DNA from 3 places in the Comamonas sp. 17RB genome. Region 1 is predicted to be linked to each of the others. Evidence: predicted binding sites of a transcription regulator. Region 1 holds the regulator's gene; each other region holds the start of a gene.
The links. Region 1 encodes FNR, which switches genes on or off when oxygen is low (the NO sensors DNR and NnrR bind a similar motif). Its sites were predicted from a motif close to TTGATNNNNATCAA; they were not measured.

Region 1 (9,902 bases):
TACTCGGTCAAATATGCCGGCCACGGCATCGAGCGCGGCAAGCTGAGCGTGGACGTGCGCTACGAGGTGCAGCCCAACGGCATGCTGACCGCCAGCAACAAGCTGGTGCTGCACCAGCTGACCTTCGGGGATGCCGTGCAGGGGGCCCCGGCCTCGCTGCCGGTCAAGCTGGCGGTGGCCCTGCTGGCCGACAGCCATGGCGTGATCGACCTGGACCTGCCCATCAGCGGCTCGCTCAACGACCCGCAGTTCCGCCTGGCACCGGTGATCTTCAAGATCATCGGCAACATCATCCGCAAGGCCATCACGGCGCCGTTTGCCTTGCTGGCCGGTGCCTTCGGAGGCGACGAAAAGGGCGGCGGCGATGTGAAGTTCCCGGCCGGCGTGGCCACGCTGGATGCCGAAGCCAAGAGCCAGCTGGAAAAGATTGCCAAGTCGCTCAAGGACCGCCCGGGCCTCAAGCTCACGGTGGCGGGCAGTGCCTCCACCGCGCAGGAAGCCCAGGGCTGGAAAGCCGCCAACCTGGAGGCGCAGATCGCCAAGCAGGGCAAGGGTGATGAGGACGACGCCGCGCTGAGCGACAAGGAGCGCGACAGCCGCCTGAAGTCGATCTATCGCAAGGCGGACATCGAAAAGCCCCGCAACATGGTCGGTCTGTCCAAATCCCTGCCACCCGAGGAGATGCGCAAACTGCTGGTCGATCAGCTGCCGCTGCCGCCCACGGCCATGCAGGAACTGGCCGCGGCCCGTGCCATGGCAGTGCGCAGCTACCTGGGACAGCAGGGTATCGACATGGCCCGTCTGTTCCTGGGAGACTCCAAGGCCGATGGCAAGGAAGCCGGTGCAAAAGCCCAGCTGAGTCTGGCAGTTCAGTAATTCGCTGCAGGCATGGAGCAATAAAGGGGAAAATACGCCCCATGCTCCGCGCATGCCTGTGCACGAGGAGCCATGCCCGCCCTACGGCGGGCATGCCCGTTATCCATAACTCATGTACCAACTTTTTTTGAAGCAGAAAAATGTCTGAAGCCCCAGAAGTGAACCCGACCCCGGCCAAAACCCCCGAGGCCCACCCGCTGGATGCAGTGACTGGCGGTGCTTTTTCTGCAGAAACCTCGGGCGACCGTGCAGCCCGCCTGCGTGACTGGCTGGCCACATCGCCCGCCCACGATGTGCTGCAGGAAGTGTTCAAGGAAATGAATGCCCGCGACAAGGGCGCTGCCCGCGTTGTGCGCGAGCGCCTGGACGAGCTGCGCCGCGCCAAGGACCAGGACGCCATCGCCGTGGAATGGGTGGCCAAGGCCCAGGCCCTGCTGGCCCAGCCGGCGCTGAATCTGGCCGACGCCGCCGCCTGGCAGCGTGACGCCGCCAAGGCCGGCGCACCGTTGTCGCGCGAACCGCTGGCCGGTTTCAAGGCCCAGCTGGCCGAGCGCATCAAGGCCGCCGAAGACCTGCAGCACCGTGTGCAGGTGCAAAAGGAAGCGGCCGTGCTGCTGTCCCAGCGCATCGAAGTGCTGTCCACCAAGTCCTGGAAAGACGCCGCTGCCGTGCAGGAAGCGCTGAGCGCCGACGTGGCCCGCTGGCAGGAACAGGCCCAGGCGCTGACCGAAGACGCTGCCTGGCCCAGCCTGGACGCCCGCCTGGCCCAGCAGCTTACCAGCTCGCGCGACCAGCTGCGTGTGGTGTGGGATGCCTTTGTCTCGGCCCTGGCCGTGACCCAGGCGGCTGCCGACAACGCCGAAGCCGCGCTGCCTCCCGTGCCCGTGTGGGCCGATGAAATCCGCGTGGGCCGTGGTCTGCCGGCCGAGCTGGCCGCCGATGCACCGGCCGCCAAGCCGGCCAAGGGCGATGCCCCGGTCAAGGCTGCTGCCGTCGTGCTGCAGGCTGCCCAGGTGCTGCAGCACCTGGTGGGCACCGAAGAAGACAAGACCGCCGCCATCGCCGGTCTGCGCGCTGCACTGCGCCAGCATGGCCGCGCACTGGATGCCGAAGTGATCCAGCAGATGGATGCGCTGCTGGTGCAGGCCGGCGACGCCCGTGGCTGGAAGCCCCAGGCCGTGGATGCCGAACGGGAAGCCCTGATCGCCAAGGCCAAGGGCCTGGTGGATCGCCCCGAAGGCCAGACCCTGGGTGGCCGCAAGGTCCAGGAAACGCTGCGCCAGCTGCGCGAACAATGGAAGCTGCTGGACCAGGGCGCGGTGCCCAACCACGGTCTGTGGAAGCAGTTCGATGAGGCCTGCAACACCGCCTACAAGCTGGTCGAAGGCTGGCTGGACAAGCTGCGCACCGAATCGGCCCAGCACAAGGCGTCGCGCACCACGCTGATCGAGGAACTCCGTGCCTGGGGACAGTCCGTCAAGGACTCCAAGGACTGGAAGGGCATGGCCCGCAGCCTGCGCCAGTTTTCCGAACGCTGGCGCGAAGGCGGCCATGTGGGCGAGAAGCTGTATGCCGAGCTGCAACAGCAATGGCGCCAGGCCATCAACGAAGCCGAAGCTCCGCTGCAGCAGGCCCAGAAGGACAGCCTGCAGCGCCGCCAGGCCATGATCGAGGAAGCCCAGGCACTGGGCGCAGCCCCGGCGCTGCAGATCGCCGCCATCAAGGCGCTGCAGCAACGCTGGCAGGCCGAAGCCCAGGAAGTGCCGGTGGACCGCCGCCAGGAACAGAAGCTGTGGGATGCGTTCCGCAAGCCGCTGGACGAGGCCTTCAGCCGCAAGCCGGCCGAGCGTGGTGAGCGCGGCAGCCGTGCCGTCAATCTGGAATCGCTCAGCGCCCATGACCGTGCGGTGCTGGAAGCCTCGCAGCAGCTGGAAGCCGCCAACGCCGAAGGCGATGCGCAGAAGATCCGCGCCGCGCTGACCGCGCTGGAAGAAGCCCTGCGTGCCGCCCCTGCGGCCGAAGCCGCCCAGCCAGCTGCCGCGGCGGCACCGGCTGCGCCCGTGGCGACCGACCGCCCGGTGAAGGCCGTGCGTGGCGACGACCGCCCCGGCATGCGCAAGGAAGCCCCGGCTGCGGCGGCTGGTGGCCGCAAGCCCGGCCCCCGCCAGGATCGCGGTGACCGCGGTGACCGTTTCGAGCGCCCGGCCCGTGGCCCGCGCCTGGGCGATGCGGCTTTCCGCGCCCAGCGTGAAGCCCAGGAACACGCCCAGTCTGCGCTGCGCAAGCTGACGGCCCAGGCCCATGGCGAAGCCCTGACCCAGCTGATGGACGCCTGGTCCAAGCGCGATGCGGCCCTGGTGCCGCCCGCGCAGGAACTGGGCAAGCTGAGCAATGCTTCCCGCAACAGCTGGCATGCCGCCGTGGGCGCAGCCGCCAAGGGCGAAGCCGCCGAGTCGCTGCTGCGCCTGGAAATGGCTGCCGACGTGCCCACCCCGGCCGACCAGCTGTCCGCACGCCGTGCACTGCAGCTGCAGCTGCTGACCAACCGCAAGGCCACCGATCCCCGCACCACCTGGGAGCAGGATGTGGCGGCGGTGCTGGCTGCGGAGCGCAGCGACAGCGCGGCCCAGCGCCTGCAAAGCGCACTCAAGGCCTTGCTGCGCGGCAGCAAGTAAGCCGGGCGCCAGCGCAGGGCCTGCGGTACCTGCGCTGCAGCCACAGCAAGCCAGCCTACCGGCTGGCTTTTTTTATGCCTTTTTCAGGGTTTGTGGGGACGCTGCAGGCGGTGACGCGGCAGGCAGAGGCTCGCACAATGGGGCATCTGCCTGCCACAACAAGGAGAGACCCATGCTGTTGCGTCGCTGGATGTGGATTGCCTGGCCTGCCTTTCTGGCCGCCGGGGTGATGGAGATGCTGGTGTTTGCCGTGGTCGACCCGCTGGAAATGCAGTGGCTGTCGGCCTACGGCGAGGTGTCGCGCCTGGGCGTGTGCACGGTGGCCTTCTTCCTGTTCTGGGCCATCATCATGATGGCATCGGCCATGACCAGCCTGCTGGCCCTGTCCCCGCAGGAGCTCAATGCCCAGGAGCGCCGCGTTCCGTCGCTGTGAGCGGCCTCTGTGAAGTGGGGGAGGGAGCGGCCCCCCGCAGGGCTGTGCGGGCAGGCCCGCGCACTGCCGACGTGCAGGAATGCCGTGGTGCGGCAAGGCCGGGCACCATGAAAAAAGCCTCCGGAAGGAGGCGGGGGTGCTGGAGCCGCGCCGCGGTGGCGGCTGCTCTCACTCGCAGGCGTGCTGGCTGTTGACGATGCGCTTGAGGCCTTCGGTGTCCAGGATGCGCACATGGCGCTGCTTCACTTCGACCAGGCCTTCCTCGACAAACTTCGAGAAGGTGCGGCTGACCGTTTCCAGCTTCAGGCCCAGGTAGCTGCCGATCTCTTCACGCGTCATGCGCAGCACCAGCTCGGAAGACGAGAAGCCCCGGGTGTGCAGGCGCTGCACCAGGTTCAGCACAAAGGCGGCCAGGCGCTCTTCGGCACGCATGCTGCCCAGCAGCAGCATCACGCCGTGTTCGCGCACGATCTCGCGGCTCATCACCTTGTGCACATGCGACTGCAGGGCCGTCACTTCGCGCGACAGCTCTTCCAGGCGGTCGAACGGCATGACGCAGACTTCGGCGTCTTCCAGGGCTACGGCATCACAGGTGTGGTGGTCGTGCACGATGCCGTCCAAGCCGATGATCTCGCCCGCCATCTGGAAGCCCGTCACCTGGTCACGGCCGTCTTCCGTGGCCACGCAGGTTTTGAAGAAACCGGTGCGGATGGCATAGAGCGCAGTAAATGCCTCGCCATTGCGGAACAAGGTGCTGCCCCGTTTGATTTTGCGGCGTGTGGCCACAATATCGTCAATACGGTGCAACTGCTGCTCATTCAAGCCTGTGGGCATGCACAGTTCACGCAGATTGCAGTTGGAGCAGGTGACTTTGATAGGGGGTGGTGTCATGGCACTGACGCCTTGGGCTCCCGCTGAACGGGCCATTGGACGTAACGCTGAAAGGTTATCGGGCTGGGAGGCGAGAGAGGGGGTGCTCAGTTGTGCGAATGATGTGAGTCAATTGTCTCAGGTATGGTATTTGAATGTCTTGATATGCATCAAGGCTAATTTCCCCGGGCTGCGGCACAGTGCCGTACAGCACCTAAGGAATATTCAATGACAGCAGTAACGCCGGAGCTTTTGCGTCGGTACGACGTGCCTGGGCCCCGTTATACCTCTTATCCCACCGCTGATCGCTTTATTGAAGCATTTGGTCAGGATGATTATGTGTTGGCGCTGGAACAGCGCAAGCACCATTCTGCGGCCAAGGCGCTTCCCATGTCACTGTATGTGCATGTGCCTTTCTGTGAGGCCCTGTGCTACTACTGCGCGTGCAACAAGATCATCACCAAGCACCATGAACGCGCGCAGACCTATCTGCAGTACCTGGAAAAAGAGGTGGCTCTGCAGGTGGCGCATTGTGGCAAGGGACAGGCGGTCAGCCAGCTGCACCTGGGCGGCGGCTCTCCCACCTTCCTGTCCGATGCCGAGCTGACCCAGCTGATGGATATGCTGCGCGCCAACTTCAGTTTTGAAGCGGTGGGCGAATATTCCATCGAGGTCGATCCCCGCACCGTCACCCGCGAACGCCTGGCCCATCTGGCGCAGCTGGGCTTCAACCGCCTGAGCTTCGGGGTGCAGGATTTCGACCCCGATGTGCAAAAGGCGGTGCACCGCGAGCAGCCGGCCGAGCAGGTCTTCGATCTGGTGCAGGCGGCGCGCGAGCTGGGCTTTCACTCGGTCAATGTGGACCTGATCTATGGCCTGCCCAAGCAGACCGCTGCATCGTTCCAGCGTACCCTGGAGCAGGTGTGCCAGCTGCGGCCGGACCGGATCGCGCTGTATGCCTATGCGCATCTGCCGGAACGCTTCAAGCCCCAGCGCCGCATTGCGCAGGAAGACCTGCCGGAGGCTTCGGACAAGCTGTCCATGCTCTCGGGCTCCATCGATGCCTTCATGCAGGCTGGCTATGTCTATGTGGGCATGGACCACTTCGCACTGCCGGAAGATGCGCTGGCCATTGCCAAGCGGCAAGGACGGCTGCACCGCAACTTCCAGGGCTACAGCACGCAGCCGGACTGCGACCTGATTGCCCTGGGGGTGTCCGCCATCGGCCGCGTGGGTGCCACCTACAGCCAGAACGCCAAGACCCTGGAAGAGTATTACGACTTCCTCGACCAGGGTCGGCTGCCCGTGGTGCGGGGCCTGGCGCTGGGGCGCGACGACCTGGTGCGGCGCGCCGTCATCATGTCGCTGATGTGCCAGGGCGAAGTGCTGTTCGAGCCCATGAGCCAGTCCTGGCTGCTGGACTTCCAGCGCTACTTCGCGGCCGAGCTGGAGATGCTGGCCCAGCAGCAGGAGCAGGGCCTGGTGGTGATCGACGACGACGGCATCAAGGTCACGCCCATGGGCTGGTTCTTTGTGCGCGGCGTGGCCATGACGTTTGACCGGCATTTGCAGGCCGGCAAGAACCGGGCGCGCTTTTCCAGGATCATCTAGCCCATGTGGCTGTCGTTGCTTGGAACCGCTTTCTTCATGGGGCTCGTGGGTGGGCCCCATTGTCTTGCGATGTGCGCCGCACCCTGTGCGGCCATCGTCTCGCCGCTGCGCAGCGGGGGGCGGGTGGTGTCCATCCAGCCTGAAGGGGCTTCGGCGCAGCCGCCAGAGGCGGCCAATGCTGGGCGCTGGCTGGGCTTTCACGCTGGTCGCCTGATGGGCTATGCCGCGCTGGGCGGCGTGGCGGCCTATGCCATGGAGACGGTGGCCTGGTTCTCCGACCGCACCTCCGCCCTGCATCCGCTGTGGGTGCTGCTGCACCTGGCGGCATTGGCGTGGGGCCTGATGCTGCTGCTTCAGGCCCGCCAGCCCCAATGGGTGGAGTCCGGCGGGCGCAAGCTGTGGAGCAAGGTGCAGCACGGTGTGCGCGGGCCGGGGGGAACCTGGGTGGCCGGCAGCCTGTGGGCTTTTCTGCCGTGTGGCCTGCTGTACTCCGCCGTCATGGTGGCGGCCCTGGCTGGCGGCGTGTGGCAGGGCGCTGCATCCATGGTGGCGTTCGGTGTGGGCGGGGGCCTGTGGCTGGCCCTGGGCCCGTGGCTGTGGCAGCGCATCAGCCGCCTGCAGCAGTGGCGCGAAGCCTGGGGGCTGCGCACCGCCGGCGCGCTGCTGGCCGGTGTCTCGCTGTGGGCCCTGTGGATGGACATGGTGCATGTGCCATCACAGTGGTGCCGCTAGGGCTGACATGGAGCGGTAACGCGGCACAATACGCTGTAGCTTTTTAATGCACAGCGGCGCCGCTTGCGCAACCCCTTTATGTAAGTACTTATTTGTCGCATGCAGTCGTCATAATGGGCGGTTTGGATCGACTGGCTTGCTGGCGTGCTGCAGCCCAAACAACGTGACGCACTCCCTTTTAATTGACGTTCGGGACATCTGCATAGGTATGTATGTCCAATTGGACATTGGCTGGTTGCGCCATCCATTTCCAGTGAGCAGCTTTCGAGTGAACAGCCAGGAACAGATTGACGTGCTGCAATCGCTGGGTTTGGACGAGATTCGTTGCATTCCTGCAAAATCTGATCCCAGTGTTTTGACTTTTTTACCTCCACTTACAAATGAAGAGGGGGAGGCGCCCGCAGCTGATGGCACGCCGCCACAGCCGGCACGGCCTGCCACCATCGGCTCGTCGGGGCTGCACATCCCGACGCTGGCGGCACGCGATGTGCCGGCTATGGCGTCGAGCGAAGTGGCCGCACTCAAGACCTGCGACCAGCGCTTTTCTGCCGCCACCCACAGCTACCGCGAAGTCGTGTCACGGCTGGTCAACGACCCGCAGGACGCCATGCGCGCCAGCTCCAGCCTGGTGGCCGGGTATATCGCGGAGCTGCTGGATGCCTCGCAGACGGCCATCCGGCTGCTGTCCGAGAGCGTGGGCGAACAGCAGGGCGCCCACCCCATCAATGTCACCGTGCTTTCGCTGCTACTGGGCAAGTCCCATGGGCTCAATTCGGCGCGGCTGATGGACCTGGGCCTGGCCGCCTTGCTGCACGATGTGGGCAAAAGAGACATCGACCCCCGCTGCACCGAATTGCTGCCCAGCTTCACGCCGGAGCAAAAAGCCGCGTACGAAGACCATGTGGGGGCTTCTGTGGCCTACGGCCAGCGCATGGGCCTGTCGCCCACGGCTCTGACGGCGATTGCGCAGCACCACGAGGCGACGGACGGCACGGGCTTTCCGCTGCACCTGGTGGAGGAAGACCTGTCCATCGAAGGCCAGATCCTGGCGCTGACCAACTGCTACGACAAGCTGTGCAATCCGCTGGCGCATGCGGTGGCCCTGACCCCGCACGAAGCGCTGTCGGACCTGTTCGGCCGCCGCCGCGGCGGCTTCACGCGCGAGCTGGTCGAACTCTTTGTGCGCGTGATGGGGGTCTACCCTCCGGGCTCGGTGGTGCAGCTGAGCGATGAACGGTATGGCCTGGTGGCCTCCGTGCGCAGCGACCAGCCGCTGAAACCTGCGGTGCTGCTCTACAACCCGGACGTGGACCGGGCCAAGGCCGAGCCTGTGGAGCTGTCGGAGCTGCGCGGCGTGGTCATCAAGCGCAGCCTGCGCCCTGCGCAGCTGCCGCGCGAGGTGTTGGACTATCTGTCGCCGCGCCAGCGCGTGTGCTACTTCTTCGAGCGCGCCGTGCCGCTGATGTCTGCCGTGGGAGGGGAAGCATGAACCAGTCCACCCATTTGCAGGCATGGTGCCAGGCGTTTGAGTGGATGACGGAGGCGGTGTGGTTGGTGGACCCCCACAGCCTGACCGTGGCGTATTCCAATTCGGCGGCGCAGCGTCTGGTGGGCCTGACGGGCTCGCGCCTGCAAGGCTGCCACGTGCGCGATCTGGCGGCGGCGCCGCAGGACATGTACCGCTGGAACGATGCCGCGGAAGTCAGCTGGGGGCAGGTCACCCACACCCAGGTACTGCATGCCAGCGGCCGGGCCATCCCGGTAGAGCAGCGCATCCGTGAAGTCGAAGACCCCGAGGGCGGGAACTGGCTGCTGTGGACCTTGCTGGACCGCAGCGAGCAGGAACACAACGAGCGCGAGCTGGAGAGCCTGCTGGCCGAGCTGCGCGCCACCCTGGACTCGGCCGCCGATGGCGTGCTGGTGTGCTCGGCCGATGGTGCGATCCGCGCCTTCAACCAGAAGCTGGCCGATATCTGGGTCATGCCGGCTGCGCTGCTGCTGCAGCGCAATGATGCGGCCATCATGGCCTGGATGCGGGACCAGGTGCTGTCGCCTGCACAGTACGACCAGCAACTGCAGGCGCTGGGCCAGGACCCCCTGGTGCACACCGCCGATATCCTGAATCTGGCGGACCGGCGCGTGGTGGAACGCCGCTCGGTTCCGCTGCTGCGCCACGGCATGGCTGTGGGGCGCATTTTTTCGTTCCGCGACATCTCCAGGGAGATGGAAGTCCAAAGCGGCCTGCGGGTGGCCGCGCAGGTGTTCGAGAGCAGCCTGGACGCCATCTTCATTGCCGATGCGCAGGGTGCCGTCCTCCAGACCAACCCGGCCTGCGACGGCATGCTGGGTGCCCCCCTGTCCCCCGGTGCGCAGGCCAGTGCGCTGTTTGCGCAGACCGAGCCGGAATGGCTGGACGCGGTGGCGCAGGCGTGGAAAGAGGTCGGCCACTGGGAAGGTAACCGCCAGCTGCAGCGCGTGGACGGCAGCCTGTGTGCCGTGCGCCTGTCCTGGGTGGTCTCGCGCGACGAGCGCGGGCAGGTGCAGCAAAGTGTGGGCTTCATCCGGGACCTGACCCAGCAGCAGGCGGCGCAGCAGAAGATCGAACAACTGGCCTTCAGCGATGCGCTGACCGGCCTGCCCAACCGCCTGATGCTCGGCCAGCATGTGGAGCAGGCCATCACCCAGGATACGCAGGCCGAGTTCGC
Region 2 (9,902 bases), on a different contig from region 1:
GGAACAACCCGGCCTGGTGATCCTGGGTAAGCAGGCCATTGACGGCGACAACAACCAGACCGGCCAGATGCTGGCGGCCCTGGCCGACCTGCCCCAGGCGACCTTCGCCTCCAAGGTCGAAGTGGCTGGCGACAAGGTCAACGTCACGCGTGAAGTGGACGGCGGCCTGGAAACCGTGGCCCTGTCCACCCCGGCCATCATCACCACCGATCTGCGCCTGAACGAGCCGCGCTACGTGACGCTGCCCAACATCATGAAGGCCAAGAAAAAGCAGCTGGACACCGTCAAGCCCGAAGAGCTGGGCGTGGACGTGGCGCCCCGCATCAAGACGCTGAAGGTGGCCGAGCCTGCCAAGCGCGGTGCCGGCGTGAAGGTGCCGGACGTGGCCGCCCTGGTGGACAAGCTCAAGAACGAAGCCAAGGTCATCTAAGACAGGCAGCACAAGGAGATCATAGAAATGACCGCACTCGTTATTGCAGAACACGACAACGCTTCGATCAAGGGCGCAACGCTGAACACCGTGACGGCCGCCAAGGCCTGCGGCGGCGATGTGCACGTGCTGGTGGCCGGTGACAACGCTGGCGCCGCCGCTGCTGCCGCGGCCCAGATTGCCGGCGTGTCCAAGGTGATCCACGCCGACGGCGCCAGCCTGAAGGACAACCTGGCAGAAAACCTGGCTGCCCAGGTGCTGGCGATTGCCGGCAACTACAGCCACATCCTGTTCCCGGCCACGGCCTCGGGCAAGAACGTGGCCCCCCGTGTGGCCGCCAAGCTGGACGTGGGCCAGATCAGTGACATCACCAAGGTGGACAGCGCCGACACGTTCGAGCGTCCCATCTACGCCGGCAACGCCGTGGCCACCGTGCAGTCGGCTGACGCCGTGAAGGTGATCACCGTGCGCGGCACCGGCTTTGATGCAGCGGCTGCCACCGGCGGCGCTGCAGCCGTGGAAACCGTGGCCGCCGTGGCGGACTCGGGCAAGAGCAGCTTCGTGGGCCGTGAAGTGACCAAGAACGACCGTCCCGAACTGACGGCCGCCAAGATCATCGTCTCCGGTGGTCGTGCCCTGGGCTCGGCCGAGAAATTCAACGAAGTGATGACTCCGCTGGCAGACAAGCTGGGTGCGGCCATCGGCGCTTCGCGCGCTGCCGTGGACGCGGGCTACGCCCCCAATGACTTGCAGGTGGGTCAGACCGGCAAGATCGTGGCGCCGCAGCTGTACATTGCAGCCGGCATCTCGGGCGCGATCCAGCACTTGGCAGGCATGAAGGACTCCAAGGTGATCGTGGCGATCAACAAGGACCCGGAAGCCCCGATCTTCTCGGTGGCCGACTACGGTCTCGAGGCCGACCTGTTCCAGGCCGTGCCAGAACTGGTGAAGGCGCTCTAAGCCACCACCACAGGAAAGAGGGGCTGCGTGCCCCTCTTTTTCCGTCTGCCATCAGCACAGGATGCATGGGCATGCCACCGCCGCGTGGTGCCATGCCCATGGACCCTGGCGCCACAGCGGCTGCACAGCGCAGCCAGCGCGCACGCGCCGAACCCATCCCTCAATCAAACCCAAAGAGAAGGTGACAAGATGAGTTACACAGCCCCCGTCAAAGACATGCTGTTTGCCATGGAACATCTGGCTGGCATCGAGCACGTGGCGCAGATCCCCGGCTTTGAAGATGCCGGTCTGGAGACCGCACAGGCCGTGCTGGAAGAGTGCGCCAAGCTGTGCGAAGGCGTGGTGGCTCCGCTGAACGTGCCGGGCGATGTGAACCCCTCTGCGTGGAAGGACGGCAAGGTCACCACCACCCCTGGTTTTGCCGATGCCTTCAAGCAGTACGCCGAAGGCGGCTGGCAGGGCCTGCAGCACCCCACGGACTTCGGCGGCCAGGGCCTGCCCAAGACCATTGGCGCGGCCTGCATCGAAATGCTCAACAGCGCCAACCTGAGTTTTGCGCTGTGTCCGCTGCTGACCGATGGCGCCATCGAAGCGCTGCTGACCGCAGGCAGCGATGCCCTCAAGGCCACCTACCTGGAAAAGCTGATCTCCGGCCAGTGGACCGGCACCATGAACCTGACCGAGCCCCAGGCCGGCTCCGATCTGGCCCTGGTGCGCACCAAGGCCGATCCCCAGCCCGATGGCACCTACAAGGTGTTCGGCACCAAGATCTTCATCACCTACGGTGAGCACGACATGGCCGAGAACATCGTCCATCTGGTGCTGGCCCGTGTGGCTGGTGCGCCCGAAGGCGTGAAGGGCATCAGCCTGTTCGTGGTGCCCAAGTTCCTGGTCAATGCCGACGGTTCGCTGGGCGCGCGCAACGACGCGCACTGCGTGTCCATCGAGCACAAGATGGGCATCAAGGCCTCGCCCACGGCCGTGCTGCAGTTCGGCGACCACGGCGGCGCCATCGGCTACCTGGTGGGCGAGGAAAACCGCGGTCTGGAATACATGTTCATCATGATGAACGCCGCGCGCTACGCCGTCGGCATGCAGGGCATTGCCGTGGCCGAACGCTCCTACCAGCACGCCGTGGCCTACGCCAAGGACCGCGTGCAAAGCCGTCCCGTGGACGGTTCGGTCAAGGCCAGCGCCACCATCATCCACCACCCGGACGTGCGCCGCATGCTGATGACCATGCGCGCCTACACCGAAGGCTGCCGCGCCATGGCCTCGGCGGCGGCGGCGGCCTATGACGCTGCCCACCACCACCCGGATGCCGAAGTGCGCCAGGCCAACGCCACCTTCTATGAATTCATGGTGCCGCTGGTCAAGGGCTACAGCACGGAGATGAGCCTGGAAGTGACCAGCCTGGGCGTGCAGGTGCATGGCGGCATGGGCTTCATCGAAGAAACCGGTGCCGCGCAGTACTACCGTGACGCCAAGATCCTGACCATCTACGAAGGCACGACCGCCATCCAGGCCAACGACCTGGTGGGCCGCAAGACCGCACGCGACGGCGGCACCTCGGCCAAGGCCATTGCCGACCAGATCGCCAAGACCGAAGCCGCGCTGCGCGCCAGCGGCACGGCCGATGCCCTGGCCCTGGCCCAGCGCCTGCAGACCGCGCGCGAAGCCTATGTGCAGGTGGTGGAATTCGTGGCCGGCCAGACCAAGGCCAGCCCCAACGCCGTGTTCGCCGGCAGCGTGCCCTACCTGATGCTGACCGGCAACCTGGTGGCCGGCTGGCAGATGGGCCGTGCGCTGCTGGTGGCCCAGGACAAGGCCGCCCAGGGCGAGGATGTGCAGTTCATGCAGGCCAAGGTGGCCACGGCGCGCTTCTATGGCGACCACATCCTGACCAAGGTGCCCGGCCAGGCCGAGTCTGTGCTGCACGGCGCCGATGCCGTGATGGCGCTGCCGCACGAAGCTTTCTAAACCGAAGCTATCAAAAAAGTGAGCTGGAGTCGCTTGTGTGGCAGGCACTCCAGCCTTTTTTTGTCATATTAGAACTTTTAGTGGAGACATCGTCATGTCCAAGATTCCTGCGGCGCTGCAAAAACTGGCGCTGCCCGTCATCGGATCGCCGCTGTTCATCATCAGCAACCCCAAGCTGGTGATTGAGCAGTGCAAGGCCGGCATCGTCGGCTCCATGCCGGCCCTCAACGCGCGCCCTGCGGAACAGCTGGAAGACTGGCTGGCGGAAATCACCGAAACCCTGGCTGCCTGGGACAAGGCCCATCCCGAACAGCCCTCGGCCCCGTTCGCCATCAACCAGATCGTGCACAAGAGCAATGACCGCCTGGAGCACGACATGCAGGTCTGCGCCAAGTACAAGGTGCCCATCGTCATCACCAGCCTGGGCGCACGCGAGGACGTGAACCAGGCCGTGCACGGCTGGGGCGGTGTGGTGCTGCACGACATCATCAATAACAAGTTCGCCCGCAAGGCCATCGAAAAAGGCGCTGACGGCCTGATCGCCGTGGCAGCCGGTGCCGGCGGCCATGCCGGGGTGAAAAGCCCGTTTGCCCTGATCCAGGAAATCCGCCAGTGGTTCGACGGCCCGGTGGCGCTGTCCGGCTCCATCGCCACGGGCGACGCCGTGCTGGCCGCCCAGGCCATGGGTGCAGACTTTGCCTACATGGGCTCGGCCTTCATCGCGACCGAGGAAGCCCGCGCCGCCGACGAGTACAAGCAGGCCATCGTGGCCGGCAACTCGGACGACGTGGTCTACAGCAACCTGTTCACCGGCGTGCACGGCAACTACCTGGCCCCGTCCATCCGCGCGGCCGGCCTGGACCCCGACAACCTGCCGGTGTCCGACCCCAGCGCCATGAACTTCGGCTCGGGCCGTACCAAGGCCTGGAAAGACATCTGGGGCTGCGGCCAGGGCATTGGCGCCATCGAGCAGGTGGTGCCCACGGCCGAACTGGTGGCGCGCCTCAAGCGCGAATACGCCGCCGCCCGCCAGCGCCTGCAACTGGCCGCAGCCTGAGTCGGCGTTCCAGTGCACCAGTCCGGTGCGAGACTGGACGCATTGCCGGCGATTGTTACAATTTCACTGCCCCGGTAGGCCCAGGTCTGCCGTGCGCAGCCGCCAAGCCCCTGTGTGCCATTGCCCTCTGCCAAGAGGGTGGTGTACCGCAGGGGTTTGTCTTTTTTTGCGCGCTCCGTGGAGCGCGGTTTCTTGTTTTTTCTCTATGCAATTGAAATCCCTCGGCGCCGTGGCGCTGGCATCGCTGGCGTTGGCCACTTCCGTACAGGCCGCTGAACCCACGCCCCAGGCCGTGACCGACATGTTCCTGAAGTCCATTGTGCACATCGATGCCAAGTCCATGGAAGCCCTCAACGCCTACCTGCGCCCGGCGCGGACCTTTCCCGGTCAAGGCGATTTCATCAATGTGAAGGAAATGCTGGAAGTCGACCGCGACTACGCCAAGGAAATGGCGGCGACTTTCCTGGAAAACGTGAAGCTGAGCGACGCCGACAAGAAGGCCCTGGAGCCGGCCGCCGTGCAGCTGTTCGCCAACGTGCGCGATTCGCAAAAGCGCATCACCTGCACCATGGGCCAGCCCCAGAAGGTCACCGAAGGCGTGCATGCCGAGATGCTGGCCGTCAACGTGCCGTTCAAGTGCCTGGCGCCCAACCCGCCGGAAAAGGTCGTGGCCTTCCTGCAGCGCGCAGGCGGTGCCAAGTGGGACCTGGCCCAGTACCGTGAAAACGTGCAGACCCTGGCCAAGGGTTTCGAAGCCGCGCCGCTGACCCAGGTCTGGGAAGCCGAGTTCCCGCTGGCCACCGAGAAGAAGAAAAAGCCGCTGGTGTGGCAGAACAACTTCCCGCGTGAAACCATCGACGTCACGCCGCTGCAGTACTGATCTGCGCCCCGGCGAACCTGCATCCCTGCCGGTGGCTCCGCCACCGGTGCGGTGCAGACCGCCATCGTGACCCTGGACCCCGGTGGGGCGGCGGTGTGCCACCGCCCGTCCCCCGTCGGTGCCAGCGGCACCCGCATACAAGCGCCCCTCGGGGCGCTTTTTCTTTGCCTGCGTGCAGCGCTGGGTGACAGCCACATGAAGCCGGCGTTAACCCTGTTGCTGTCCGGGTGAATTGATGGAAATCAACGCCGCAGTGTTTCACTCGACTACCTGAGCCAGCGTGGAAGTTGTTTTGCAGAAACCCTAGCATCTGCACAAATTTCAGTAAATACTGAAAATTCAGAAACACATGAAATCGACTGACTTCGATCAAACGGCAGGCGCACCGGCAGGCACCCCCCAGGGGGCACGCCTGCGTGCCGACCGCGGCACTGCGTGGTCGGTGCTGGCGTCGCTGCTGTGGCTGCCCCAGGCGGCATTGCTGGCAGCTGCCGTGCAGTGGATTGCCGAAGGGCGGGCCGCCGAAGTCTGGCGCCTGGCACTGGGCCTGCTGGTGCTGGGGGTGGCCAGGGCGGTCTGCGACGGCCGTGGCATGCGGCTGAGCTTTGATGCTGCCCGTACCCAGCTGCAGGCGCTGCGCGCCCAGGTGGTGCAGCAGCTGGCCAGCAGCTCGCCGCTGGACACGCAGCGCGCGCCTTCGGGGCAGGCCGCCAGTGCGGTGGCCGAACAGGCCGAAGCCATCGTGCCCTGGCTGTCACGCTACCAGACGGCCATGTGGCGCACGACCGTGGTGCCGCTGGTGCTGCTGCTGGCCGTGGCCTGGCAGTCCTGGGTGGCGGCCCTGATCCTGCTGGTGGCCGCGCCGCTGATCCCCTTGTTCATGGCCATCGTGGGCTGGCGTGCACAGGCCGCCAGCGAGGCGCACATGGTGCAGCTGGGCCAGATGAATGCCTTTTTGCTGGACCGCCTGCGGGGCCTGACCACCTTGCGTGCGCTGGGCGCGGTGGATGCCACCGCACAGCGCCTGCGGGCCCATGCCGAATCGCTGCGCCAGCGCACCATCCGCGTGCTGCGCATCGCCTTTCTGTCCTCTGCCGTGCTGGAGCTGTTTTCCGCGCTGGGCGTGGCCATGGTGGCCGTGTATGTGGGCTTTCACCTGCTGGGCTATCTGGAGTTCGGCACCTGGCACGGCCGGTTGAGCCTGGGCGAAGCCCTGTTTGTGCTGCTGCTGGCCCCGGCTTTCTTTGATCCGCTGCGCGAACTCTCCGCCGTCTGGCACGACCGCGCCGCCGGTACCGCCGCGCTGCAGACCTTGCAGCACATGGCCCGTGGTGCCCAGCCGCTGCCGGGTGCGCTGGCGGAGGTCGCTTCCACGGCGGAAGCTGCCCCGGCCCGCGTGACCCTGCAGGCGCTGCAACTGCCCGGGTCGGTGGCCGCCATGCCGCTGGTGCCGGTGGATGTGGACATCCAGCCGGGTGAGCATGTGGCCCTGTGGGGTGCCAGCGGCAGCGGCAAATCGCTGCTGCTGGCCCAGATCGCCGGCCTGTTGCCCATAGACCAAGGGCAGGTGCTGGTCGATGGCGTGCCCATGGCCGATGCCACGGCACCGGCGCTGCGCCGCCGCATGGCCTGGATGGGCCAGCACCCGCATGTGTTCGCCGGTTCGGTGGCGCGCAATATCAGCCTGGACCGCCCCGATGTGGCAGGCGCAGACATTGCCCCGGCCTTGCAGCAGGCCGGCCTGGGCACGGTGCTGCAGGCACGGCCCAGCAGCAGCCTGGGCGAAGGCGGGCAAGGCCTGTCGGGCGGCGAAGCCGTGCGCCTGGCACTGGCGCGCCTGGCGGTGGCCGCCCCCCATGCCGGCGTGCTGCTGGTGGATGAGCCCACGGCCCACCTCGATCCCGCTACCGCCGCACAGGTCACGCAGGCGTTGCTGCAGCTGGCCCAGGGCCGCACCCTGGTGGTGGCCACCCACGATCCGCTGCTGGCCGCCCGCATGGACCGGGTGGTGCAGCTGCAAACACAAACGCAAACCCCAACCCCAACCCCAACCCCAACCCCAACCCCAACCCCAACCCCAACCCCGGAACAAGGCCCGGCGCCCGCATCCGTGCAGGCACAGGAGGGCGCGGCATGAAGCGCACGCGTCCCTCCCTGGGCGCCATGCTGGCAGCGCTGGCTGCCATGGCACCGCGCCGCCTGTGGCTGGGCGGCATGGCACTGGCCTGCCTGACCGTGCTGATGGGCATGGCCCTGCTGGGCCTGTCCGGCTGGTTCATTGCCGCCACGGGGCTGGCCGGGCTGGTGCCGGCCACGGCCCTGGTGTTTGATGTGTTCATGCCCAGCGCCGGCATCCGACTGCTGGCCCTGGGGCGCACTGCCGCCCGCTATGGCGAGCGCCTGGTCACCCACGATGCCACGCTGGCCGTTCTTGCCGCGCTGCGCGAACGCCTGTTCCGCAGCTGGGCGCCCGCCGGTGCCGCCTCGCAGCTGCGCCTGCGCCCGGCACGCTGGTTGCAGCGCCTGACCGGCGATGTGGATGCGCTGGACAGCCTGTACCTGCGCCTGGCCGTGCCTCTGGTGTCCGCCTGTGGTGCAGCGCTGCTGGCGGCCGTGGTGCTGGGCGCCATGCACTGGCAGCTGGGCCTGCTGCTGGGGCTGTGGCTGCTGCTGGTCGGCACCGCCATTGCCGTGGTGCTGGCGCGGCGCGCCCGCCGGCCTGCATTGCGCCGCGCGGCAGCGCTGGAACGGCTGCGCTCCCAGGCCGTGGACCTGGTGGCCGGGCAGACCGATCTGCTGATGGCGGGGCGCCTGCCGGCACAGTGCGCGCGCCTGGCGGCGACCGAGGCCTGTGTGGCCCGGGCGGACCGCCAGCTCAACCGGCTGGAGGCGCATGCCACCGCCGCCTATGGCGTGGTCAGCACCTTGACGCTGGTGGGCGTGCTGCTGGCCGTGGGCTGGCTGGCCGAGCAGGGCGTGATCGGTGCCCCGGGGGCTGCACTGGCCTTGCTGGTGGCCCTGGCCGCGATGGAGCCGTTTGCGGCACTGCGCCGCGGTGCCGTGGAAGCAGGGCGCACCTGGCTGTCCATCCAACGGCTGGCACCCCAGGTGGTGCAGGCACCGGTGGCCGATACCGCCGTGCACCTGCCGCCGCCCGGTGTGGCGGCCGTGCTGGAGCAGGTCAGCGCCCGGCACCAGGGCAGTCCGCGCTGGGCCTTGGAAGCGGTGAGCCTGCAGATCCCGGCCGGCACCCAGGTGGCGGTGGTGGGTGCCAGCGGCGCCGGCAAAAGCACGCTGCTGTCCGTGATTGCGGGCGAGCTGCCCGCCACGCAAGGCCATGTGGCCGCGCAGCCTGCTACCTGGCTGACCCAGCGCACCGAGCTGTTCCAGGACAGCCTGCGGGACAACCTGCTGCTGGCCTGTCCCGGTGCCAGCGACGAACGGCTGTGGCAGGCGCTGGAAGACGCGGGCCTGGCCAGCGATGTGCGCGCCATGCCCCAGGGGCTGGAGAGCCGGCTGGGTGAGGGCGGTCTGGGCCTGTCCGGCGGGCAGGCGCGCCGCCTGGCGCTGGCGCGGCTGCTGCTGCACCCGGCACCGTGCTGGCTGCTGGACGAGCCCTCCGAAGGACTGGATGCCGCCACCGCGCGGGATGTGCTGGCCTGCCTGCAGCGGCAGATGAAAGGGCACACCGTGATTGTGGCTACTCACTTGCGTCGAGAGGCAGAAAGCGCCGATCGTCTGCTCTGGGTGGAAGGCGGTCGCTTGCTGGGCGACGCCCGGCGCGGCACAGCGGATTTTGACAAGCTGCTGGCACGGCTGCGCGATGACGCCGCCACCCCGGCAGCGCATGCAACGGCCAAGGGTTTTTAAGAGAGAAAGGAATTCCCCATGGACCTCGACATCGTCGACTTATCGCGGCTGCAGTTCGCGATAACGGCGCTCTACCACTTTCTGTTCGTGCCGCTGACACTGGGCCTGTCGATTCTCATCGCCATCATGGAGACGGTGTTTGTGATGACCGGCCGCACCATCTGGCGCGACATGACCAAGTTCTGGGGCGTGCTGTTCGGCATCAACTTCGCCATGGGCGTGGCCACGGGCGTGGTGATGGAGTTCCAGTTCGGCATGAACTGGAGCTACTACAGCCACTACGTGGGCGACATCTTCGGTGCCCCGCTGGCCATTGAAGGGCTGATGGCCTTCTTCCTGGAAGCCACCTTCGTGGGCCTGTTCTTCTTCGGCTGGGACCGGCTGAGCAAGGTCAAGCACCTGATCGTGACCTGCCTGATGGCCATTGGCACCAATTTCTCGGCGCTGTGGATCCTGGTGGCCAACGGCTGGATGCAGAACCCCGTGGGCGCCGCCTTCAACCCGCAGACCATGCGCATGGAAGTGACCGACTTCTTTGCGGTGCTGACCAACCCGGTGGCACAGGCCAAGTTCGTGCACACGGTCTCGGCCGGCTATGTGATGGCCTCGCTGTTTGTGCTGGGCGTGTCGGCCTGGTACGTGCTCAAGGGCCGCCATCTGCACCTGGCTAAGCGCTCGATGACGGTGGCCGCCTCGTTCGGTCTGGCCGCCTCGCTGTCGGTGGT
Region 3 (9,902 bases), on a different contig from region 1:
TTGGCATGGACATCGGAGATCAGTGCGAGCTTCATGCCGCCCATCTTGGGCGCCCAAGCTGGCGGTGGGCTTGCAAGCGGCCTACGGGTTTGACCTAGGGTGCAGGCGAAGGGATGCAAAAAAGTGAGCGGCAGGGTTCTGTGCTTCCAATGCGCACACCATGAACAGCTTGGAACATCGGGCGTAACGGATGCCGGGGGCGGCTGTGTGAGGCGGGGCCTGCACTGGCACACTGCGGGCATGTCCGATGCTTTCCCTTTGTCCCAGCCCTGCGAAGACCGCGACTTTGCGGACTGGCACCAGAACTGCCCCTGGTGCGCCGTGTGGGTGGTGTGGATTGCCTCCGAGGCCGTGGATGCCACCATCCAGGCGGCCCGCCACGCGCTGGGCGATGCGTTGCTGCCGCGCTACGCCCGCCAGCCCCACCTGACCGTGGCCTACCGCGGGCTGTGCGACGAAATGGCCCATGTGGCGGCCGAATTCGGCCCTGCCCAGCTGCAGGCCGATCTGGCGGCCTTGCAGGCGCTGGCCCAGCTGCCGTTTGCCGTGCAGCTGCAGGGCGTGGGCAGCTTCACCACCGTGCCCTATCTGGGCGTGGGGCAGGGGGCGGACATCCTGGCGCGCTTGCACGACGCGCTGGTGCCCTGGCCGCCGGCGCCGGGCTGGCATTACGTGCCGCATGTGACGCTGGGACATTACGCACGGGCCCTGCCGCTGCTGTGGGCCGTGGACCAGTTGCATACCGTGGGCGTGGGCCAGCCCCTGCTGCCGCTGGAGGTGCAGCAGCTGGCGCTGGTGCGCTATGCCAGCCATGACATTGCCGGGCCGCTGGTGCTGGAAGGGCTGTGGGATCTGCAGCAGCAGCGCTACCTGCCGCAGCCCGGTGCACTGTGGGGAGCAGGCTGACGCGCCCATGAAAAAACCGGGCGCCAGGCCCGGTGGGGTTGCGGAGCGGCAGACACTCCACGCCCTTTGCCGCGCGCTGGCTCTGCGGCGAAGTGCCACAGAGCCAGCTTCAGGCGATCTTCAGGCGATCTTCAGCGTCACGTCGATGTTGCCGCGCGTGGCGTTGGAGTAGGGGCAGACCTGGTGGGCGGTGTCCACCAGTTGCTGGGCCTGGGCCGGGTCCATGCCGGGCAGGTGGATGGTCATGCGCACGGCAATGCCATAGGCCTGGCCCACGGGGCCCAGGTCCACTTCGGCGTCCACGGCCAGATCCTGGGGCAGTGCCAGTTTCTGGCGTGCCGCCACGGCCTTCATCGCGCCGATGAAGCAGGCGGAATAGCCGGCGGCAAACAGCTGCTCGGGGTTGGTGCCTTGGCCGGCACCGCCGGGGGAGGACAGGGCAATGTCCAGGCGGCCATCGTCGGTGCGCGAAGCGCCATCACGTCCGCCCGTGGTGTGGGCATGGGCGGTGTAGAGAACTTTGTCGAGCTTTGCCATGGTGTCTTCCTATGCAAGAGTGTCCGGCAGTGCGGACGGGTGGAGGAAATCGTCTCTCTTCATTACCGGCGCGGCACCAGCTGTGCACGCAGGGCGTGGAGCTGGCCGGTGAGCGCCTGCAATTCGGGCAAGGTGCACTGCGTGCTCTGCAGCACGCAGGCGGGGATTTTTTCTGCCGCACTGCGCAGCGCGCGGCCGGCGTCGGTCAGCGCGATGCGCACGCGGCGCTCGTCCTGCGCATCGCGCAGGCGTGTCAGCAGGCCCGCCGATTCCAGCCGCTTGAGCAGCGGGGTCAGCGTGCCGGAGTCCAGGTACAGGCGTTCGCCCAGTTCCGACACCATGAGCTGGTCGCCTTCCCAGAGCACCAGCATGACGAGGTACTGCGGGTAGGTCAGGCCGATGTCTTCCAGCAAGGGCTTGTAGAGCTTGGTCATGGCCAGCGATGCCGAGTACAGCGCAAAGCAGACCTGGTTGTCCAGCTGCAGCAGTCGGGCACTGTCGGGGAGGAGGTCGGAGTCGGAACGCATGGGTAAATTATTGCCTGCAATTAAATTGTGCGCAATTTAATTGCGATGCCCATGCTGCCAGCAGGGCGGAATGCCGGCCACGCCACGCCACACCACGCTGCGGCCGGCATGGCTGCGGCTAGGTTCCGGTGAACCGTGCCGGACGCTTTTCGATGAAGGAGCGCACGCCTTCGGCCGCGTCGTCGCTGTGGGCCAGGCGCTGCTGCACGGGGATGAAGTCCGCCACGGCCGCAGCCTGGCCCAGCTCGATGGCCTTGAGCACGTTCTGGCGCGTGGCCACCACGGCCTGCGGGGCCTGCTGGGCAATACGTTCGGCAATGCGCAGGGCTTCGGCCAGTTCCTGGCCGGCGGGCAGCACTTTCTGTACAAAGTTGCAGCGCAGGGCTTCGGCACTGTCGAACTCGTCCCCGGTCAGCAGGTGCAGCATGGCATTGCCCACCCCGGCACGTTCGGCCATGCGCAAGGTGGCACCGCCCGTGGGCATGATGCAGCGCTGCACTTCCAGCTGGGCAAAGCGGCAGTTGTCGGCCGCCACCACGATGTCGGCGCCCAGCATCAGTTCGATGCCCACGGTGAAGCAGATGCCCTTGACCGCGGCCACCATGGGCTTGGCGCGGCGGCGGTAGCCCACCAGGCCATAGTCGTGTGGCTCCACCAGCCCGGGCGGGATGGCTTTCTTGCCGCCCTTCAGATAGGCCGACATGATGGGCAGGTCCAGGCCGGCGGTGAAGTGCTCGCCAAAGGCGTGCAGCACGCCCACGCGCAGCGCCGGCTCGTCGTCCAGCCGGGTGTAGGCCTCGGCCAGCTGCTGGAACATGGCGGGCGTCCAGCCATTGCGTTTGGCCGGGCGGTTGATGCCGATCAGCAGCACATGGCCGCGCACTTCGCAGTGGATGCTGCCCTCGGGTGGGGGCGTCGGGGTTTCGATGGCAAGGGGCATGACAGGTCTCCTGCGCCGCACCTTAGGGTGCCCCACGGCCGGGCGCAGTCGCCCAGAAGACGAAAAGCCCGCGACCTGTCTCGCAGGTGTCGCGGGCTTGGCAGCGAAAACCGGCGGTGGCGCTGCGTCAGCGCACACCGGCCAGGGTCGCTTTAGTAGGTGTACACACCCTGGCCGGTCTTGCGGCCCAGGCGGCCGGCGGCCACCATTTCACGCAGCAGGTAGCTGGGGCGGTACTTGCTGTCGCCGAACTCTTCCAGGTAGACCTCCATCACGGCCAGGCACACGTCCAGACCGATCATGTCGGCCAGGGCCAGCGGGCCGATGGGCTGGTTGCAGCCCAGCTTCATGCCGGCGTCGATGTCTTCGGCGGAGGCCGTGCCTTCGCTCAGCACCTGGAAGGCTTCATTGATCATGGGCACCAGAATGCGGTTGACCACAAAGCCGGGGGCGTTCTTGACGGTGATGGGCGACTTGCCCAGCTTTTCCGACAGGGCCTTGACGGCGTCGTGCGTGGCGTCGCTGGTCTGCAGGCCGCGGATGATTTCCACCAGCGCCATCATGGGCACGGGGTTGAAGAAGTGCATGCCGATGAACTTGTCGGCGCGCTGGGTGACGGCACCCAGCTTGGTGATGGAGATCGACGAGGTGTTGGTGGCCACCAGCACGTCGTCATCCAGCAGCGCGTCCAGCTGCTTGAGGATCTTGACCTTCAGCTCGTAGTTTTCGGTCGCGGCTTCGATCACCAGCTGGGCGCCCTTGAGGTCGTCATAGCTGGTGGAGGTCTTGATCAGCGACAGGGCCTTTTCCTTGTCGGCGGCGGTGATCTTTTCCTTCTTGATCAGGCGGTCCAGGCTGCCGGACACGGTGGCCACGCCTTTTTGCACGGCGGCTTCGGAAATGTCCACCATCACCACGTTGATGCCCGACACGGCGCATGCCTGTGCGATGCCGTTGCCCATGGTGCCTGCACCCACGATGCCCACTGTCTGGATTGCCATATGAAAAGTCTCCTGAGAAAGAAAAAAAGCTCGGGCGAGATGGTATCGAAATTCCGTGGCATCCCCGTTAATGTGTAGCCCACTGTGCTGCTCGACAAGGCACGGATGGGACATATCCAATGCGAGACTACATCGTGATCGGGGGAGGGGCTGCGGGCTCGGTGCTGGCCGCGCGGCTGAGCGAGGAGCCTGGCACCCAGGTCTGCCTGCTGGAAGCGGGGCCGGAAGACGCCAGCCCGCTGCTGCGCTGCCCGGCAGGCCTGGCGCTGCTGCCCAAGACGGGGCAGTACAACTGGGGGTTCGCCACCACCCCGCAGTCCGGTCTGAACGGGCGGCGCGGTTACCAGCCCCGGGGCAAGGTGCTGGGCGGCTCCAGCGCGATCAACGCCATGATCTATATCCGGGGGCTGCCGTCCGATTTCGACTTCTGGGAGTCCGCAGGCAACCCGGGCTGGGGCTGGGACGACGTACTGCCGTATTTTCTGCAGGCCGAAGGCAACAGCCGGGGCGCAGACTGCTGGCATGGCGCAGAGGGGCCGCTGCAGGTGAGCGATCTGCAGTCGCCCGACGCGCTGAGCCAGGCGTTTGTGCAGGCCGGCATGCAGGCGGGCTACCCGCGCAACACGGACTTCAATGGCCACAGCATGGAGGGCGTGGGCCTCTACCAGGTCTTCCAGCGCCAGGGCGCACGCTGCAGCGCCTACCAGGCCTATCTGGCGCCGCACCGCAGTCGCCCGAATCTGGAAGTGCGCACCGGCGCCCAGGTGTTGCGCATTCTGCTGGACGAAAACCGCCGCGCCTGCGGGGTGGAGGTGCTGTGCGGCGGCCGGCGCGAAACCCTGCACTGCCGGCGCGAGGTGCTGCTGTGCGCCGGCGCGCTGCAGTCGCCGCAGCTGCTGATGCTCTCCGGCATCGGGCCGGGGGCGCATCTGCACGCACTGGGTGTGCCGGTGCAGGTGGACCTGCCCGGCGTGGGGGCGCACCTGCACGACCACCCGGATGTGACGGTGGTGCACAGCCTGCCGGGCACGGCGCTGGGCGTGGGGGTGTCGTTGCCCGGCCTGCAGCGCATTGCCCGGGGCGCATGGGAGTGGCGCCAGCACCGCACCGGCATGCTGACCAGCAATCTGGCGGAAGCGGGTGGCTTCATCCGCAGCCGGCCTGCAGAGCCGGAAGTGGACCTGCAGCTGCATTTCCTGCCCGGCAAGCAGGCCGACCATGGCCGGGGTCACACCTGGGGGCATGGTTTCAGCTGCCATGTCTGTGTGCTTCAACCCGCCAGCCGGGGCCAGCTGCGGCTGGCCAGCCCGGACCCGCTGGCGGCGCCGTTGATCGACCCGCAGTTCCTGTCCCATCCCGACGACATGGCGCGCCTGGTGCGCGGGGTACAGCGGGTGCGGGAGATACTGCGCCAGCCGGCGCTGGCGCAGCTGGGCGGACGGGAGATGGCGGAGCTGGACGCGGTGCAGGACGAGCGCGCCATCGCAGACTGGGTACGCAAGCGGGCCGATACCATCTACCATCCGGTGGGCACCTGCCGCATGGGGGTGGGTCCGCAGGATGTGGTGGACAGCCAGCTGCGCGTGCATGGCGTGCAGGGGCTGCGGGTGGTCGACGCCTCGGTGATGCCGCGCATCACCAGTGGCAACACCCAGGCCCCGACGGTGATGATTGCCGAGCGTGCCGCTGCGCTATTGCGCCATTTCGCCGCAGCGTGAAGCGCCGAGGTGAGCGCCTGCTTGGGGTGCAGGGCTGGCAGGGGTGTCCGGAATTGTTGCAGCGCAATAATTTATCGGGGTATAAAGCGTCATAGTCGTTTTGCGCAGCTTTGACTTGTGTCAAGCAGGGCGGAGTTGCTTTTGGTTTTCCGGGGCTTATTGCCGAGAATCGGTGCTTGTGCATCCATTTGTAAACCCGAGACACTGAGGCCATTTCATGGAGAACACCCCCTTCGCCGTGCCGGCGATCGATCCCAGCAAACAGCTTGATGACCAGGTGCAGGCGCAACTGAGCCGCCTGTGCATGGGCTTGTCGCCCATTGCCCTGGGGCTGGCGGCCGCCGACTGGGCCATGCACCTGGCGGCGTCGCCCGGCAAGCAGATGGCGCTGGCACACAAGGCGGTGGAACTGTCGCGCGAAGCGGTGCAGCGCAGCCTGACGCCCGCCAATCCCGAGACCCCGGAAAAAGACACCCGTTTCAAAGACTCCGCCTGGTCGCAGTGGCCGTACAGCGCGCTGAAGGAAGGCTTCAAGGCCAGCGATGCCTGGTGGCGCGAGGCCACCAAGGTCGACGGCATGACCCGCCACCACCGCCACATGGTGGATTTCTTTGCCCGCCAGGGCCTGGATGCGATGTCCCCGTCCAACTGGGCGGCGACCAATCCCGAGGTGCTGGCCAAGGCCCGCGAAACGCAGGGCGAAAGCCTGCGCAAGGGCTTTGAGCATTTCACCCAGGACCTGAAGGCCCTGCGCAAGGCCAAGGCCGATACGCCCGCCGAAGCGCTGGAGCCGCTGGAATTTGCCGTGGGCAAGGATGTGGCCTGCACGCCGGGCAAGGTGGTGTTCCGCAACCACCTGATCGAGCTGATCCAGTACCTGCCCACCACGGCCAAGGTGCAGGCCGAGCCGGTGCTCATCGTGCCGTCGTGCATCATGAAGTACTACATCCTGGACCTGTCGCCCGGCAACTCCATGGTCAAGTACCTGGTGGACCAGGGCCACACGGTGCTCATCGTCTCCTGGCGCAACCCCGATGCTTCGGACCGCGACCTGAAGATGCAGGACTACCTCTCCAGCGGTGTGCTGGCGGCGCTGGAAGCCACCAAGGCCCGCACCGGTGCGGCACGCGTGCACACCATGGGCTATTGCCTGGGCGGCACCTTCCTGGCCATCGTCGCGGCCACCCTGGGCCGCCTGGCGCGCAAGAAGCCCGGCGCCTGGAGCGCCAAGGAAAAAGCCCTGGTGCCTGCCGACCTGCCGGAGCTGGCCTCCGTCATGCTGCTGGCGGCGCAGACCGATTTCTCCGAACCCGGCGAGCTGGGGGTGTTCATCGACGACGACCAGCTGGAGAGCCTGCGCCGTTCCATGGCGGAAAAAGGCTATCTGTCGGGACGGCAGATGGGCGGCTCCTTCCAGTTCCTGGCCTCCAAGGACCTGGTCTGGTCGCGCAACACCAGCCGCTATCTGCTGGGCGAGGAAGACAGCAGCTTCGATCTGATGAGCTGGAATGCCGACCAGACCCGTCTGCCGGCGCGCATGCACACCGAGTACCTGACCTCGCTGTTCCTGAATAACGCGCTGGCCAACGGCCAGTACCGCTTTGCCGGGGCCACTGTGGCGCTGATGGACATCAGCGCGCCGATGATGGTGGTGGGAACCACGCGCGACCATGTCTCGCCCTGGAAGTCTGTCTACAAGATCCATCTGCAGACCGATACGCACGTGACCTTTGTGCTGGCCGCCGGCGGGCACAACGCGGGCATCGTGTCGGAGCCCGGCCGCCCGCGCCGCAGCTACCAGATCGCCAGCGTGGAAGATGGCCAGGGCTGGATCGATCCCGACGACTGGGTGGCCCAGGCTCCGGTGATCCAGGGTTCCTGGTGGGAAGCCATGCACGCCTGGATCAGTGCCCGCTCCGGCGCGGCGATCCAACCTCCCGCCATTGCGGCGGAAAACGTGGTGTGTGATGCACCCGGTGACTATGTGATGGTGCGCTATGCAGACTGAAAACACGACAACCGAACTGGCCCTGCAGGAACATGTGGAGCGCCTGAGTGCCTCCATCGAGCGGCTGAACGCCCGCATTGCACGCCTGGCCACTGCGCTGGATGTGTCGCTGGACAAGGACAGCGAGGTGGAGCGGGTGCTGCAGCGCGAAACCAGTGCGCCCGGCGACACCCGCCAGCACCGCATGCGGGAAGAGCTGCGCGGCCTGCTGGTGCTGCGCTACGGCGTGACCACGCGCTTCACCCAGAAGCTGGGTGCGGAAGTGACGCGCGACCTCTTCATCTACGCCGAAGAAAAGCTGCTGCGCGAGGGCTTCCGCCCCGGCGCCGACGGCATCGATCTGCGCGCGCTCGAAGCAGAAGCGGCCTGATTCCCCATTTTTGATAGCGGCCTGCGCGCACTCAAGCGGCGTGCAAGGCGAGAAATCACCAAAGCGCCAGAGAGCGCTGCGGCCCGGCTTTACCCCGAAAGATCCTCTGACCATGACACAAGCGTCTTCCTCTTTCACTCTGCAAGGCAAAAAAGGCCTGATTCTGGGCATTGCCAACGACCACAGCATCGCCTGGGGGTGCGCCAAGATGGCCGTGCAGCAGGGCGCCCAGGTGGTGGCATCCTGCCTGAACGACAAGGCCCGCAAGTATGTGGAGCCGCTGACCCAGCCGCTGGGGATTGATCTGGTCAACTGCAATGTGGAAACCGAAGGCGAGCTGCAGGCCCTGGTGGACCATGCGGTCAAGACCATGGGGCAGATCGACTTCGTCATCCATTCCATCGCCTGGGCGCCCATGGAGGACCTGCACGGCGATGTGGTGGACAGCTCGCGCGAAGGCTTTGCTCGCGCCGTCAGCGTGTCCTGCCACTCGTTCGCCGAAGTGGCCAAGCTGTGCGCGCCGCACATGCCCAATGGCGGCAGCATGCTGTCCATGACCTACCTGGGCTCCGGCGAAGCTGTGCCCAACTACGGCCTGATGGGGCCGGTCAAGGCGGCGCTGGAATCGATGGTGCGCTACATGGCCATGGAGCTGGGCCCCCGGAACATCCGCGTGCATGCGGTGTCGCCCGGTCCCATCCTGACCCGTGCGGCCTCGGGCATTGCCGAGTTCGACAAGCTGATGCAGACCGCCATCGACAAGGCGCCGCTGCAGCGCCTGGTGACGCTGGAGGAAATTGCCAGCCTGTCGGCCTTTTTGTGCACCGACGCCGCGTCGGGCATGACCGGCCAGACCATCTATGTGGACGCCGGCGTCCACGCCATGGACTGAGTGCGTCCCTCTCCGCCAACAGCGCGGGCGCCGCGCCGCCTTTTTCGTACAGTTTGACCGAGGTATCCCATGAACATGCAGAACCCGCACATCGACGAATGGATGGAAAACGTCACCTATGACGAGCTGAGCGTGGGCCAGAGCGCCCGCCTGGTGCGCACGGTGACGGTGGAGGACATCCAGGCCTTCGCGGCCGTCTCGGGCGACATCAACCCCGCCCACCTGAACGCCGAATACGCCGATGCCACCATGTTCCACGGCGTCATCGCCCACGGCATGCTCGGTGCGGCACTGATCTCGGCCCTGTTCGGCACGCAGTTCCCCGGCCCCGGCACCATCTACCTGGGCCAGGAACTGAAGTTCACCAAGCCGGTGCGCATTGGCGATACGCTGACCGTGCTGGCCACGGTGACGGAAAAGGACGACGAGAAAAAGCGCATCGCCGTCGACTGCCAGGTCAGCAACCAGAAGGGCGAGGTGGTGCTCAAGGGCGTGGCCCGTCTGATGCCGCCCACGCAGAAGGTGCGTGTGCCCCGGGTCAACGCCCCCCAGATTCAGCTGTTCGACCCTGAAGCGCGTCAGAAGGCGCTGCTGGCCCGCACCGAAGGGCTGGACGCCGTGCGCTGCGCCGTGGTCCACCCCTGTGATGAAGGCTCGCTCAGCGGCGCATTGGACGCGGCACAGCATGGCCTGATCGTGCCGGTGCTGATCGGCCCCGAAGGCCGTATCCGCCGCGTGGCCGAAGAAGCCGGCCTGAGCCTGGAAGGCGTGGAGATCCTGCATGTGGAGCACAGCCATGCGGCGGCCCAGCTGGCGGCCGAGATGGCCGCCAACAAGGACGTGGAAGTGCTGATGAAGGGCAGTCTGCACACCGACGAGCTGCTCAAGGCCGTTCTGGGTCAGCCTGCGCTGCGCACCGGACGCCGCCTGTCGCATGTCTTCCGCTTCGATGTGCCGCTGTATGCCAAGCCGTTGCTGATCACCGACGCGGCGATCAACATCC

Region 2: the regulator FNR is predicted to act here: its motif matches at 5,540-5,553, upstream of cydD (thiol reductant ABC exporter subunit CydD).
Region 3: the regulator FNR is predicted to act here: its motif matches at 5,740-5,753, upstream of QM470_RS16830 (PHA/PHB synthase family protein).

What each region holds. Positions count from the first base shown of each region.
Region 1 is NZ_JASHHY010000005.1:58,663-68,564, forward strand. Features, by position in the region: gene QM470_RS10400 (DUF748 domain-containing protein) at 1-876, shown strand, start outside; gene QM470_RS10405 (DUF349 domain-containing protein) at 1,017-3,551, shown strand; gene QM470_RS10410 (hypothetical protein) at 3,724-3,984, shown strand; gene fnr (fumarate/nitrate reduction transcriptional regulator Fnr) at 4,153-4,875, opposite strand; gene hemN (oxygen-independent coproporphyrinogen III oxidase) at 5,083-6,465, shown strand; gene QM470_RS10425 (sulfite exporter TauE/SafE family protein) at 6,469-7,197, shown strand; gene QM470_RS10430 (cyclic di-GMP phosphodiesterase) at 7,244-8,686, shown strand; gene QM470_RS10435 (sensor domain-containing protein) at 8,683-9,902, shown strand, end outside.
Region 2 is NZ_JASHHY010000002.1:45,164-55,065, reverse strand. Features, by position in the region: gene QM470_RS03575 (electron transfer flavoprotein subunit beta/FixA family protein) at 1-430, shown strand, start outside; gene QM470_RS03570 (electron transfer flavoprotein subunit alpha/FixB family protein) at 458-1,390, shown strand; gene QM470_RS03565 (acyl-CoA dehydrogenase) at 1,580-3,370, shown strand; gene QM470_RS03560 (NAD(P)H-dependent flavin oxidoreductase) at 3,465-4,427, shown strand; gene QM470_RS03555 (hypothetical protein) at 4,633-5,307, shown strand; gene cydD (thiol reductant ABC exporter subunit CydD) at 5,657-7,444, shown strand; gene cydC (thiol reductant ABC exporter subunit CydC) at 7,441-9,177, shown strand; gene QM470_RS03540 (cytochrome ubiquinol oxidase subunit I) at 9,196-9,902, shown strand, end outside.
Region 3 is NZ_JASHHY010000009.1:119,569-129,470, forward strand. Features, by position in the region: gene QM470_RS16795 (metallophosphoesterase family protein) at 1-35, opposite strand, end outside; gene QM470_RS16800 (2'-5' RNA ligase family protein) at 241-906, shown strand; gene QM470_RS16805 (organic hydroperoxide resistance protein) at 1,027-1,443, opposite strand; gene QM470_RS16810 (MarR family winged helix-turn-helix transcriptional regulator) at 1,506-1,970, opposite strand; gene QM470_RS16815 (crotonase/enoyl-CoA hydratase family protein) at 2,089-2,910, opposite strand; gene QM470_RS16820 (3-hydroxybutyryl-CoA dehydrogenase) at 3,063-3,911, opposite strand; gene QM470_RS16825 (GMC family oxidoreductase) at 4,031-5,629, shown strand; gene QM470_RS16830 (PHA/PHB synthase family protein) at 5,847-7,637, shown strand; gene QM470_RS16835 (hypothetical protein) at 7,627-8,007, shown strand; gene fabI (enoyl-ACP reductase FabI) at 8,120-8,899, shown strand; gene QM470_RS16845 (bifunctional enoyl-CoA hydratase/phosphate acetyltransferase) at 8,969-9,902, shown strand, end outside.